DNA from 3 places in the Sphingobacterium sp. UGAL515B_05 genome. Region 3 is predicted to be linked to each of the others. Evidence: riboswitches for the same ligand, from Rfam matches in the RefSeq annotation. Region 3 holds a riboswitch; each other region holds the start of a gene.

Region 1 (4,180 bases), 1.0 Mb from region 3:
CCTCCAATTTCGTCTGCGCCGCGGCATTCTTCCAATCGATTCTAGCCAGCTCATTTTCCAATTTTTTGGACTCAATTTTCATCAGGTCCCGATGCCCGTTGTAGAGGTTCAGATAAAAATCCAGGCCGCTATCGTACAAGTAATGAATGATATCATGCTGGGCGGGTTTATTTAAAAGTCCCTGATCATACACAGGCATATTACTCGCATAACTAGCAGAAGCTCGGGCGGAAATCTTGGGCAGCAACTCCATGCGTTGCTGCTGTACCGCCACCTCAGTTTCTTTGAGCTGCAAATAAGACTGCTCAATGTATTTACTGTTCTGTAGTGCTTTGTCGATCATGTCTTTCAAGGACATGCGCAAAGAATCGAGGGCGAAGGTGTCCGAAATAGCGCATACTAACAATCCTATGGTTAGTATGCCTTTTGCCCAATAGGGAGGAAAAAAGTTCACGTGTGTTATGTAATTTTTTTGCGTTGCAAACTTAGACACTTATTGGAACTTGGATTTCTTCACAAACGCCAATATGTTATGGAAAAAAGACATTTTTTCATCAATTCAATCAAAAAGACCAATATCTGCCAAGAAGATCTTACCATATCCTTTTTTAAAGCACAAAAAAAAAGCCTCTCAAACGTTGATTTGAAAGGCCTTTCCGGATGGTATAAAACCAAACTATCCGTATAAGGAATCTTCTATTGCATTCCACAACTGTATTCTCTTTTGTAGCGCAACTTTACTAATCTCCTTCATTTCCGTCCATCTAACCTCATCGTCCTTCGCGAGATCTGTGATCATCTGCATCGCCAAAGGTCCATGCTCGTCGCCATCAAGGTCAATATGACGTTGAAAATAATAGATAAAGCTGTCCAGATTGGCTGTAGGGAAGTTTGTTTTAATTTCTTCCAAAATAGAGGTAAACATTCCCGGGATAAGATCTTCGCGTCCAAACGTAAATGCTGCGGCAATTTTATGCACCTCGCCCTCAGCAATCACTTCGAATGTAAAATTCAAAAAGTCTTTGATCCGCTTGTCCAATGTGGTCGTTGCAATGACATCGAATATGTTGCTCGATTTTTTGGCGTGAGCAATAAATTTATTGACCAGATGAAGATCGGCACCCATGGCATCCATGGCATCCAGATACATCTCAAAGTGGCTCAAACGACGACCATCAATGTATTCATCCGATTCCTCAGCCAATACAATTTCGTTGATTAGATAGCGTGTTGATGGATGCTCACTCGCAAACCAAGGTAAAGTCGTACAGGTCAATTTAATCTGTAAAGCTTTTAGTAAAGACATAAAATCCCATACAGCGTACACATGCCCTTCTGTAAAAGAACGTAGATTCTTGATCGTTTTGATCTTACGATACAAAGGGTGTTGCAATAATACCTCGCGTTCGGTAGCAATGTATTCGTTAATTTCCGCAATTCTATTCATGGCGCAAAAGTATTGTCTTATCTCTATTTTTAAAAGTATTTTCGATGAGATTACAGTAACATGATAAATTTTTCGCCCAGCTATCCGCTTCATAACCAAATCACAGCCAACAATGCGCCTCGCTTTTGACCGCCCTATTCCTGTTGCTAACGCCCATTTACCCTTAAAAACAAAAATATTTTTTATTATAAAAAATAATCTACTATATTTGTAGAGTATTCAGAATTGCATGATGCAATACCAACCGAGTGCAGGCACCGCGGTGGTAAATTAATACGGGTTTCGACCAAAATAAACGTCACAGAACGATTATTTTCCCCAACAAGATCTGGATACAGTTTATGGTTTAATCTTTTAAATTTTTAAATTGTATGGCTACTACAACAAATCTTTACCAACACTTACTGGAAAAATTCAGTTATTACTCAACAGATGAACTGATCCAGCTCAACAATGACACCATTTTGGGACAAGGCTGGGGTTCAGCCAAGGCAACCTTTAGAACAGCTTTGATCAGTACGTTCTCCAAAAGAGGACTGGATCTTTCCAACATCATTTCCAAGGAAGACGGTTTTACCTCGGTGAAGCATGTCCCTGTACGCTTGGAACAGAATGTCCTGATTCCTTTACAATAATCTTTATCGGCAAAAAAAAGCGCGCATCGAAAGGACTTCGTGCGCGCTGCTGTGGTTGGTTTAGGAAATTGCCGATTTAAAAGAAGGCAATAATCTTATTATTTATAGTTTGGATTCTGAATTAACACACCTGCGCTTTTCTCAATTTCTGTTTGTGGTAATGGCCAGCGGTAAAATTTGTCTTCAAAATGATAGGGCACTTTACTGTCTTTGACCGCATTGAGTACTTCGCCTGCGATATGCCAACGAATCAAGTCGTAATGCCGCAGTCCTTCGAAAGCAAGTTCAACCCTTCTTTCGTGGCGGATACGATCGCGCATTTTTTCCTTGGTATAACCGGCAGGGAACCCGGGCATCTGAACGCGGCTCCTCAATGTATTCATAGCATCGTAAACCGATTGATCTGGCCCGGCGATTTCATTTTGTGCTTCGGCATACATCAATAACACCTCTCCAAACCGCAGTACAACAGCATCCTGTTGGCTCAATGTTGAAAAGCCAAAAGGTAAGTTGGCCGGATCCAAAAATTTCAGCACCCCATAACCTGTAGGCCGCGGATTGGACGGTGTATGGATCTTACCGCCGCCAAAGTCGGGATGATCCACGAAAATTGTTTTGCTCAAGCGCGGATCCCTATCTTTGAAGGGATTGGCTCGGTCAGTCAAAGGTGATTCACCAAAAGGCAGACCATCTTTGCATTCATAGGTATCCACCAGGTTTTGCAACGGTGAAGCAGCGATCCAGTCGCCGAGGTACATGTCCCAGGGAGCGGTATTATTCGGTGCCAGAAAATTGACCGAAAAGATAATCTCGGTATTGTTCTTCTGTGTTGCATCGCGAAAGACATTTTCAAAAGCCGTACTCAGGGTATACTCTTTCATGACATCGGTGCATAAGTCTTTTACCTCTTTCAAGATTGCTAAATCGGGCACCCCTTTGTCACCATAAGCCGCAAACAGTAAAACCCGTGCTTTCAAGGCTTTTGCTGAACTTGCGGTCGCATGCCCCCCATTATTGAAATAAGGTTTAGCCGCTAAGTTAGCGATCCCAAAATCCAGATCAGCCCTAATCTGTTTTAGAATATTCTCCGCAGTTTCCTTTGGCTGACGCTGATTCTCCAGACTGAGGGAAGTCAGCACTAGCGGCACCTCACCATAAATACTGTACAATTGGAAATAAACAAAAGCACGGATAAAGCGGGCTTCGGCTTCCATATTTTTCTTCTCTGCATCGTTCATATCGGCGCCGTTATAGCCCTGAAGCTTTTCGATCAGGCGATTGGCACGTCCTATACCTACATAAGCATCGTTATAGATCCCGGTTTCGTAGCCACCTGTGGTCGGATTTAAATTCCCACCGACGATTTCATTGACGCTACCTGAGTTGAACTGATTGTAGCCATTGTCGGTCAGACAGTCCCGGAAAGGCATCCCGTAGGAGAAAGCCTCACTCTGCAACGAGGCATATACACCGGCCAAGGCATTATCAAAATCCGATTTTTTGCTAAAATAATTGTCCGAAGCGATCTGATCCAAAGGATTGAGGTCCAAGGCACTGTTACAGGAACCAAAAAATAGTCCGGATAGCATCAACGCTGTTATAAATTTCTTTTTCATAGCACTTAAAAGTTAACTTGTACACCAAATGAATAAATCTTGTTTTGTGGATACTGCACCAGATCACCATTTCCATAGCGTTCAGGGTCCAAGCCCTTAAATTTGGTCGCAGTAAGGAGGTTATCACCCGAAAAATAAACCCTTAGGCGGTCAATTTTATATTTTTTCAACAGCCCTTCAGGTAAAGTGTATCCGAACACAAGATTTTTCAACCTGAAGTATGAAGCGTCCTGTATAAAATAGCTGGAAGCACGGCTGAATTTCTCCGGAGCACTCCAACCCCAATAAATACGGGGCATCGTTGTCGAAGGGTTTTCAGGTGTCCAACGGTCTAACCAATCTTTTGTCGGCGGACTACCCTGTACAAATGGGGTTACACCCCAGCCCGAAACATAGGATTTGACGCCATATACCCCTTGTAATAGAGCCGAAAAGTCAAAGCCCTTAAAACTTGCACTTAGATTAAAACTATAGTTCAGTTT
Region 2 (4,180 bases), 1.0 Mb from region 3:
TCAATGATTGAGCGTATGAAGACCAACGGACAGTCATATCTTCAGGACGGTATACATCACCATAGATAATTGGAGGTTTTACACAACGTGAACCGTAAGATTGTACCCAGCCGTTTTGTGTGAAAGCGTAACCAGCCAATTGTTCACCGAAGTATTCAACCATGTCGTTACGTTCGAATTCGCCGTGTACTAATACGTCGATATCCAATTGCTCTTGAAGACGGATTGTGTTTTCAGTTTCTTCTGCGATTGCTTTATCGTACTCTGCCTGCGTGATAGCACCTTTTTTCAGGTCTGCTCTCCATTTACGAACATCTTTCGTTTGTGGGAATGAACCAATAGTTGTGGTAGGGAATGCCGGCAAGTTGAACTTCGCTTGTTGCGCTGCTTTACGGTCAGCAAATGCTGAAGTACGTTTCGCATCGTCATCAGTGATATTGCTTGTACGTGTTTTAACCTCTGGTTTGTGGATCAGTGGAGAAGTACGACGGCTTTCAGCTGCAGCTTTGTTCGCTTCGAAGCGTTTTGCTGTTTCAGCATCAACTTCACCTTCTGCTAATACGGCTAAGTCTTTTACCTCAGCTAATTTTTGTTTAGCAAATGCTAACCAGTTTTTTACTTCAGCTGGTAGCGATTGCTCATTGTGTTCATTGTCTAAGTCAAAAGGAACGTGCAACAATGATGAAGAAGGAGCTACCCATACACGGTCTTTTCCTAATGCATCAACAGCTTGTTTGATTTTAACCAATGATTTTTCGTAATCATTTTTCCAGATGTTACGGCCTTCAACAATACCCAAAGATAATGTTAATGAAGCAGGAACTTTAGCTAGTACCGTATCCAATTGGTTTTCACCGCGTACCAAATCCAAATGTAAAGCATGGATAGGTAGGTTAACTGCGATATCTTCGTTATCTTTTAAAGCTTCGAAGTAAGTCGTCGCGATTAATTTGATATTTTTTGCTGCTGCAGCTAATTTTTCGAAAGTTGGTTGATATAAAGCTTTTACTTTAGCATCTAAATCCAATGCTAAGAAAGGCTCGTCAATCTGAACATATTGCGCACCGGCCTCAGCTAGTTTAGCTAATATTTGCTCATATACTGGAACAAGTTTATCCAATAAATCGATGCGGTCGAAGCCAGCTTCTTTTTCTTTACCGATCAAAAGGTAAGTGATAGGACCTAATAGAACTGGTTTAGTATCGATGCCCAATGATTTTGCTTCGTTATATTCATTTAAGAATTTTTCGGACGTCAATTTGAATTCTTGATCTTTTGTGAATTCTGGCACCATATAGTGGTAGTTCGTATCCAACCACTTGGTCATTTCCATTGCCGTCACGTCGATTCCTTCTTGTTGGAAACCACGCGCCATGGCAAAATATAGATCTAAGCTGTAATTGTTATCTACTTTATTCAATAAAGAATGGTAACGAGCAGGAATTGCACCAACAGTAAGGGTTAAATCCAATACTTGATCGTAAAAAGAGAAATCATTGGAAGGGATCAAATCTATTCCAGCATCTTTTTGTGTTTTCCAATTGCCTTCACGAATTTTTTTTGCTGTGTCCAATAATTCCTCAACAGAAGATTTTTTAGCCCAATAGGCCTCATTGGCTTTTTTCAATTCGCGGAACGCGCCCACACGAGGGTAACCTAAATTGTTAGTCAATAACATAATGAATGTTTTTAATATTTCTTTTTCAACTATATTTCTTGCTAGAGAGAGAAGGACACACTAGAATTTGGTGACTTCGGCTTATCATTCCCATATCAAGTAGGGTAGAATTTAGCACCTTGTCAAGGGACAGGTTGCTAAGGCTTCATCGGGTCTATTCCCTCTGCCTTTCTCTATAAGCGACGCTAAGTTAGAACATTTCTTTTTGAAATGCAAATTTTTTATAAAAGTGCGTCAATTTTTTATATTCTACTAAGGATAAAATTGTTTTGTTCTTTTCTTTTCATCCATGATTTAGTGTATGTCCTGTTTCAATACGCTGTGTAGCATAAAAAATGGGGAATGACTGTTTCTCATTCCCCATGCTTTTAGCTTACCAAAAGTTTGTAACCTTTTCCGTGCACATTGACAATTTCAACTTTACTATCTTCTTTTAGATATTTACGAAGTTTACTGAGAAATACATCCATACTTCTACCCGTAAAGTAGTTGTCATCATGCCATATTTTTAATAAAGCTTCTTCCCGGGTCAGCACATCATTTTTCTTTAAACAAAGCAAGCGTAGTAGTTCCGCTTCTTTAGTGGATAGTTTTTGCATCTGTCCTTTGTAAGAAATTTGCTGACTTGTATAATCAAAGAAATAATCGCCAATTTCAAATTTATCAGCAACCACTTCCTCTTCTTTGTCTCGAACACTGCGTTTCAGCAAAGCATTGATGCGGAGCAATAATTCCTCTACTCGAAAAGGTTTTGTGATATAATCATCTCCCCCTAATTCGAAGGCTTCGGTTTTATCTTCCATCATCCCCTTTGCTGTGGCAAAGATAATAGGAACAGTATTGTTTGTTTTTCTGATTTCACGCCCCACTGTAAAACCGTCCTTTTTTGGCATCATGACATCGAAAATACAGAGGTCGTAGTTATTTTTTTTGAATTGAGAAATCGCTTCATCTCCATCCGTGCATAATGTGACGTCAAATTTTCCCTTTAATTCGAGATAGTCTTTTAAAAGATCCCCCAAATTAGGATCATCTTCTGCTAATAATATCTTTTGCATAATGATTATATTAATTTTCACCAATGTCCCTTGATGCTGATAAATCAGCTTTCCTCAACCTTTGAAATTTTTTAAAGAGGAAATATACAAAAAAGGAACGTTTTATTTTTTAATAGGCAAAATTACTTCAAAGGTCGTGCCCTTATCTTTTTCACTTTTAACTGTAATTTTTCCGTTCAGCCTTCTCAGGATATCCTGTACATAACTTAAGCCAAGACCAAATCCTTTGACATTATGAACATTTCCTGTTGGAATACGGTAGAACTGGTCGAAAATCTTTTGCAGGTGATCCCGGCTCATCCCAATACCGTTGTCGGCAATGGTGACGACAATGGTATCACCGACATTTTTTGATTGTATATTCACATGCAGATCTCCTTTGTTGTACTTAATCGCATTATCCAGTAGATTATAAAATACATTTGAAAAATGCAGCTCGTCACCAACAACTACATCTTTCGTTGCCGCTAGATCTATGGAAAATTTTCCGCCTATATTTTGCATCCTTAACTGCATACTGTCGGTAACTGCTGAAACAAGATCATTAATATGCACATCTACCTGGTCTAACTTTAATGTTTCCTTTTCCAATCGAGCTAGATCAAGTACACGTTCGATGTGATTTCCTAGCCTAACATTTTCGTCATAGATGATATTGGCTAATTTTTGAACACGTTTATGGTCTGCATTGATGTCGGGGTCTTTCAGCGATTCACTGGCAATCATGATGGTCGCAACAGGTGTTTTAAATTCGTGCGTCATGTTGTTGATGAAATCTGTTTTCATTTCCGAAACTTTCTTTTGTCTGAAGATGATAATCAATGTATATGCAAAACAACCCACCAATAAGAATAGGAGTGCAAGCATAGGCAGAAGCAGATAGCCCATATTATCTGCGATTATTGCCTTTTTATTGGGAAAGTAGATTGTTAATTTTCCTGGTGCAGCACCGATATCACCTTTAAATAGAGCAGTAGAGTATTTCGTTGTATTAGTAGGGTTGTTTAAAGCAGCCTCGTTTAGGATATTATTTAGCAATATATTGTTTGTACTCCATATTTCAATATTAAAAGGAGCTTTAATATCGCGTTGAGCCAACTCATCTTTGATCAGTTCCTGGACAATGATGACATTCAACCGATCCTTTAACGGACGCTTTGCTAGCTCCATTCCAATAGCAACATCTTCGATGTAATCTGCCTTTTTACCACCGAGCATAGCAACGGAGTCGTAAACGTTGAAACCGGACCAAGAATTCTTTCTGTTTAGCACATCGAGCCTTTTTTCCAAATCAGAGATGGTTTTTGCAAGTTTTGCATTCTCTCTTGGTGGTAACGTGGCTACCCTAAATTTTGTCTGTTGATTGACCAATGGGTCCATTAGTGGGATAACAAACCGCGTGCTGTCATCTTTCCCATTCACCTGATCATCTACTTTTGATGCA
Region 3 (4,180 bases):
TTGATGAAGCTGCTGCTGAAGCTAAATTTACAGCTTGGACTGACGCTCAAGAAGCTAGAATCTCTGGTAAAAAAGATGGTTTAGCTCAAACTAAAGCTGAAGCTAAAAAAGCTGCTTTAGTGGCTGAAGCTAAGAAAAAAGAAGAAAAAGCTGCTGCTGTAGCTGCTAAAAATGCTCCTGTAGCGGAAGAAACTGCTGCTGAAGAGACTGAAGCTCCTGCATCAGAAGAAACTGAAGGTTAATTCTTTCATAAAGTATTCGAGAAAGCCGACTCAATCTTGAGCCGGCTTTTTTTGAAACAGCCAATAGGCTAATGGTTTGCCAAATCATGTCTCACAGCTAATCGCTAAATACGAAATATATGACTATTGATCAAAGCTTTTACATCGGTTACATCAGTAAAACAAGAGGTCTTAAAGGAGAAGTACAACTATTTTTTGAATTCGAGGAATATGAGAGTTTGAATATCGATGTTGTCTTTGTGGAAGTGAACAAAAAACTTGTTCCTTATTTTGTTGATACCATTAAATTTCAAAAAAATAGTACAGCCTATGTGACATTTGAGGATGTGGATCATATCGATAAGGCTCAAGTACTTGTACGTAAAAAGCTATATCTTTCCAATGATAAGATGCCCGAGCGTGATCCAGACGATTTTAGATATACTGATTTAATCGGTTTTTTAGTGATTGATGAAAACCATGGTGAACTGGGGCAAATAACAGACGTCCAGGAATTTCCACAACAGTTTGTCGCTTCGGTAAATATGGACGGTAAAGAACTGATGTTCCCGCTGTCCGACGATTTGATCTTAGGAATCGATGGCGAAGAGGAGATCATTGAAGTTGAATTGCCAGAAGGCTTAGTGGATCTTTATAAAGAATAAGCATATCCCCAAGCTTATTCAAATGAATAGCGGTATACGAACTATTGTAGTAATTTCTTATCTTGGTCTGTATATTATTACTGGCCATAATTATTGATTGATTTTGAAACCGTTATTACTACTGCTATTTATATTCTCGTTGTCTTCTTGTGCTTTCTTTGGGAAGAAAAAGGACTTTCCTGAAGGCAATTACCAAATGATACTGGGCTATTCAAATGAGGAGTATCATAAAGTAAAAAGAGAATCACCCCAAAATGTGGAGGCAGATGCCTATGGTAATGATCCTATGCTATACCGGTCCTTTCTCTCACTCCAGGATAAAGATAAGTTTGTGATGGCGATCGATGATATCTTACTCTTCGGCAAGTATAGATTCAACGGCGATCGATTAGAATTGAATGATGAGAAAAAGGGTAGCCTCGCCTTAGATATTGTTAAGGTAAAAGGCGATTTTGTTCAGCTGAGAGGTGATTTTTCACAGTTTAGCTCAGCGCATGTACCCACTAGCGAAAGACTTTATATCAACTTTGCGCTAGATAAAACTCCTATCCGGGAGACCCCGAGCAAATTTGATAGCCAGGTGAATCTATGGCGAAATGCCCCTGTAAAATCAGAAAGTGAAAAGGAGATAAAGACCCGGACACTGAATTTTGTAGATTATTCTATCGCTTATTTCCAGCACATATCAAGTTCTGGCACACATCACGATTATCGATTGGATGGTGTTGAATCACCAATTATTTATGCTGAGAATGGCATTGTGCTAAAGAAGTGGGAAGATGTTCCTGAATCCTGGAAGGAATTGTTTTACAATGAACAAAATGCATTAGTTGCCTATCAATATTTATTTGATGGTTTTAAATATGGATCGAAAGAAGAGTACCATGTTACCGGACTCTTACTGATCACATTTTATCTCAAAAATTTACGAAATTCCCTGGCAACGAATCTTTAGCCGATCCTGTAGTGACTTAGGCAATCTCTTCGCTGTCAATGATCCTCGGTCGTTAATTTTATCTGTTTTTTTAAGTCTTTTACTTTTGTTGGAGCGTAAATTTCTATTATTGCCTGGGAATAAACCTGAAGCCGTATTTATTGCAGGCTTTTTGCGCCTATTTTTGCCTTTTCGAAAAAATATTTTTGTCTTTTGATTTTTTAAAACGATATTAGCAACGCTTATAGAGAAAGGCCGAGGGACTAGACCCGTTGAAGCCTTAGCAACCTGTCTTGTTCAAGGTGCTAAATTCTACCCTACTCCATGTGGGAAAGATAAGTTACATGTAGATAAACGATCCCTCGACTTGTGCGTTTCGATGTAAGCCAACCAAACTAAAAACAGTTTTTTAATGAAGATTATCGATCATATCCAGAATGCCAAAGGAAAAACATTGTTTTCTTTTGAGCTATTGCCACCGGCGAAAGGGCAGGGCATCCAAAGTATTTTTAAAACCATGGATGAACTGATGGAGTTTAAACCTCCTTTTATCGACGTAACCTACCATCGGGAAGATTATATCTATAAAGAGCATGCGAGTGGATTACTGGAACGCGTTTCCTATCGTAAACGTCCTGGGACAGTGGCGATATGTGCTGCAATCATGAATAAATATAAAGTAGATGCGGTGCCCCATTTGATATGTGGTGGTTTTACAAAAGAGGAAACTGAAAATGCATTGATCGATTTGAACTTCCTGGGGATAGATAACGTGTTGGTATTGAGGGGAGATGCACGTAAGGGCGACGCCGATTTTATACCGACCGATGGTGGACATGCTTTTGCAACAGACCTACTTGAACAGGTAACGGATATGAATAAAGGAAAGTATCTGCATGAAGACATTATCACATCGGAAAAGACTGATTTTTGCATCGGAGTAGCGGGCTATCCCGAAAAGCATTTTGAATCGCCAAATTTCAATACTGATTTTAAATATCTGAAACAAAAAGTCGATATGGGAGCAGAGTTTATTGTGACTCAGATGTTCTTTAATGTTGAAAAATACAAGGAGTTTGTAACAAAATGTAGGGACAATGGAATCCATGTGCCTATTATTCCGGGATTAAAACCACTGACAACGAAAAAACAGTTGGTTACACTACCAAGGATATTCCATTTAGATATTCCAGAGGAACTGAGTGATGCTGTTTCAGCATGTAAAACGAATGCCGACGTCAGACAAGTAGGTGAAGAGTGGTTGGTGCAACAATGTCAGGAGCTGATTAAATTTGGCGCTCCGGTTTTACATTTCTATACGATGAGTAATCCTGGTCCAACAAAGAAGATTGTTGAAAAACTAGCCTAACTCATAAAAGTAATACGAAAAGGGAGCCGATAAGCTTCCTTTTTTTTATCCTAGCATTCGTTGTGAAAGCCTAAAATATGTTCAGAATTTCGATTGTGTGGTTTAGTCGATCGCTATTTTCAGTGTTTAATAGCCTGTTTATAGTCAGATACTTGTGTTAAATAGTGTTAATTAACTTATTAGAATCAGGATAACTTTTTAACTTAAAGTGCTAAAAAGGATTTTAACAATAGACCAAATTGACCTTATGACGTACACTAGATTAAATTCTCTACTCGGCTTTGCTTGCGGACTAATTGCTACATGTGTCTATATCGCCACCGTTGAAAAGACGGTAAGCTGGTGGGATTGTGGTGAATTTATTGCCTGTGCCTACAAGCTGGAAGTGGCACACCAGCCGGGAGCACCATTATTTCTTCTTATTCAGAATATATTTTCCAACCTGGCTTTGGGTAATGCAGGTAAAATCGCCTATTGGATGAATATTGGATCCGCAATCTGCAGTGGGCTTACTGTTACATTTTTATTCTGGACGATAACAGCAATAGCCAAAAAGATACTCAACAGGCAAGAGAACGTTCAATTATCGAATTATTTCCAAATTTTTGCTGCGGGTTTAGTTGGTGCAATGGCTTTCTGTTTTAGTGATTCATTCTGGTATTCGGCGGTTGAATCTGAGGTATATGCGATGTCTTCATTGTGTACAGCAATTGTTTTTTGGGCAATTTTAAAGTGGGAAGTCCGTGCAGATGAAGCAGGTAGCGATCGTTGGCTGGTTTTTATTGCTTTTGTTATGGGCCTTTCGATCGGAGTGCACTTATTAAATCTGTTGGCAATTCCGGCTATAGCGATGGTTGTCTATTTCAGGAGAGCAGGACAGATCAGTGCGAAAGGTACAATAAAAGCTTTCTTGTTAGGAATGTTGATCTTGGGAGCCGTATTGTGGGGAATTATTCAATGGTTGGTCGGTTTAGCAGCGAAAGTGGACCTT

The links. Region 3 has a riboswitch for S-adenosylmethionine ahead of metF (methylenetetrahydrofolate reductase [NAD(P)H]). Riboswitches for the same ligand answer to the same signal wherever they lie in the genome.
Region 1: linked by a shared signal. The riboswitch ahead of OK025_RS13735 (5-oxoprolinase) and the one ahead of metF (methylenetetrahydrofolate reductase [NAD(P)H]) in region 3 are both predicted to bind S-adenosylmethionine.
Region 2: linked by a shared signal. The riboswitch ahead of metE (5-methyltetrahydropteroyltriglutamate--homocysteine S-methyltransferase) and the one ahead of metF (methylenetetrahydrofolate reductase [NAD(P)H]) in region 3 are both predicted to bind S-adenosylmethionine.

Annotation. Positions count from the first base shown of each region.
Region 1 covers NZ_CP109907.1:3,376,055-3,380,234, reverse strand. The annotation lists gene OK025_RS13745 (TolC family protein) at 1-454, opposite strand, end outside; gene OK025_RS13740 (DUF3050 domain-containing protein) at 677-1,447, opposite strand; SAM-I-IV-variant riboswitch at 1,658-1,751, shown strand; gene OK025_RS13735 (5-oxoprolinase) at 1,819-2,082, shown strand; gene OK025_RS13730 (RagB/SusD family nutrient uptake outer membrane protein) at 2,181-3,698, opposite strand; gene OK025_RS13725 (TonB-dependent receptor) at 3,704-4,180, opposite strand, start outside.
Region 2 covers NZ_CP109907.1:1,314,864-1,319,043, reverse strand. The annotation lists gene metE (5-methyltetrahydropteroyltriglutamate--homocysteine S-methyltransferase) at 1-1,678, opposite strand, end outside; SAM riboswitch class I at 1,757-1,860, opposite strand; gene OK025_RS05360 (response regulator transcription factor) at 2,047-2,736, opposite strand; gene OK025_RS05355 (HAMP domain-containing sensor histidine kinase) at 2,839-4,180, opposite strand, start outside.
Region 3 covers NZ_CP109907.1:2,361,955-2,366,134, forward strand. The annotation lists gene OK025_RS09570 (30S ribosomal protein S16) at 1-242, shown strand, start outside; gene rimM (ribosome maturation factor RimM) at 362-886, shown strand; gene OK025_RS09580 (hypothetical protein) at 990-1,841, shown strand; SAM riboswitch class I at 2,060-2,162, shown strand; gene metF (methylenetetrahydrofolate reductase [NAD(P)H]) at 2,233-3,189, shown strand; gene OK025_RS09590 (DUF2723 domain-containing protein) at 3,437-4,180, shown strand, end outside.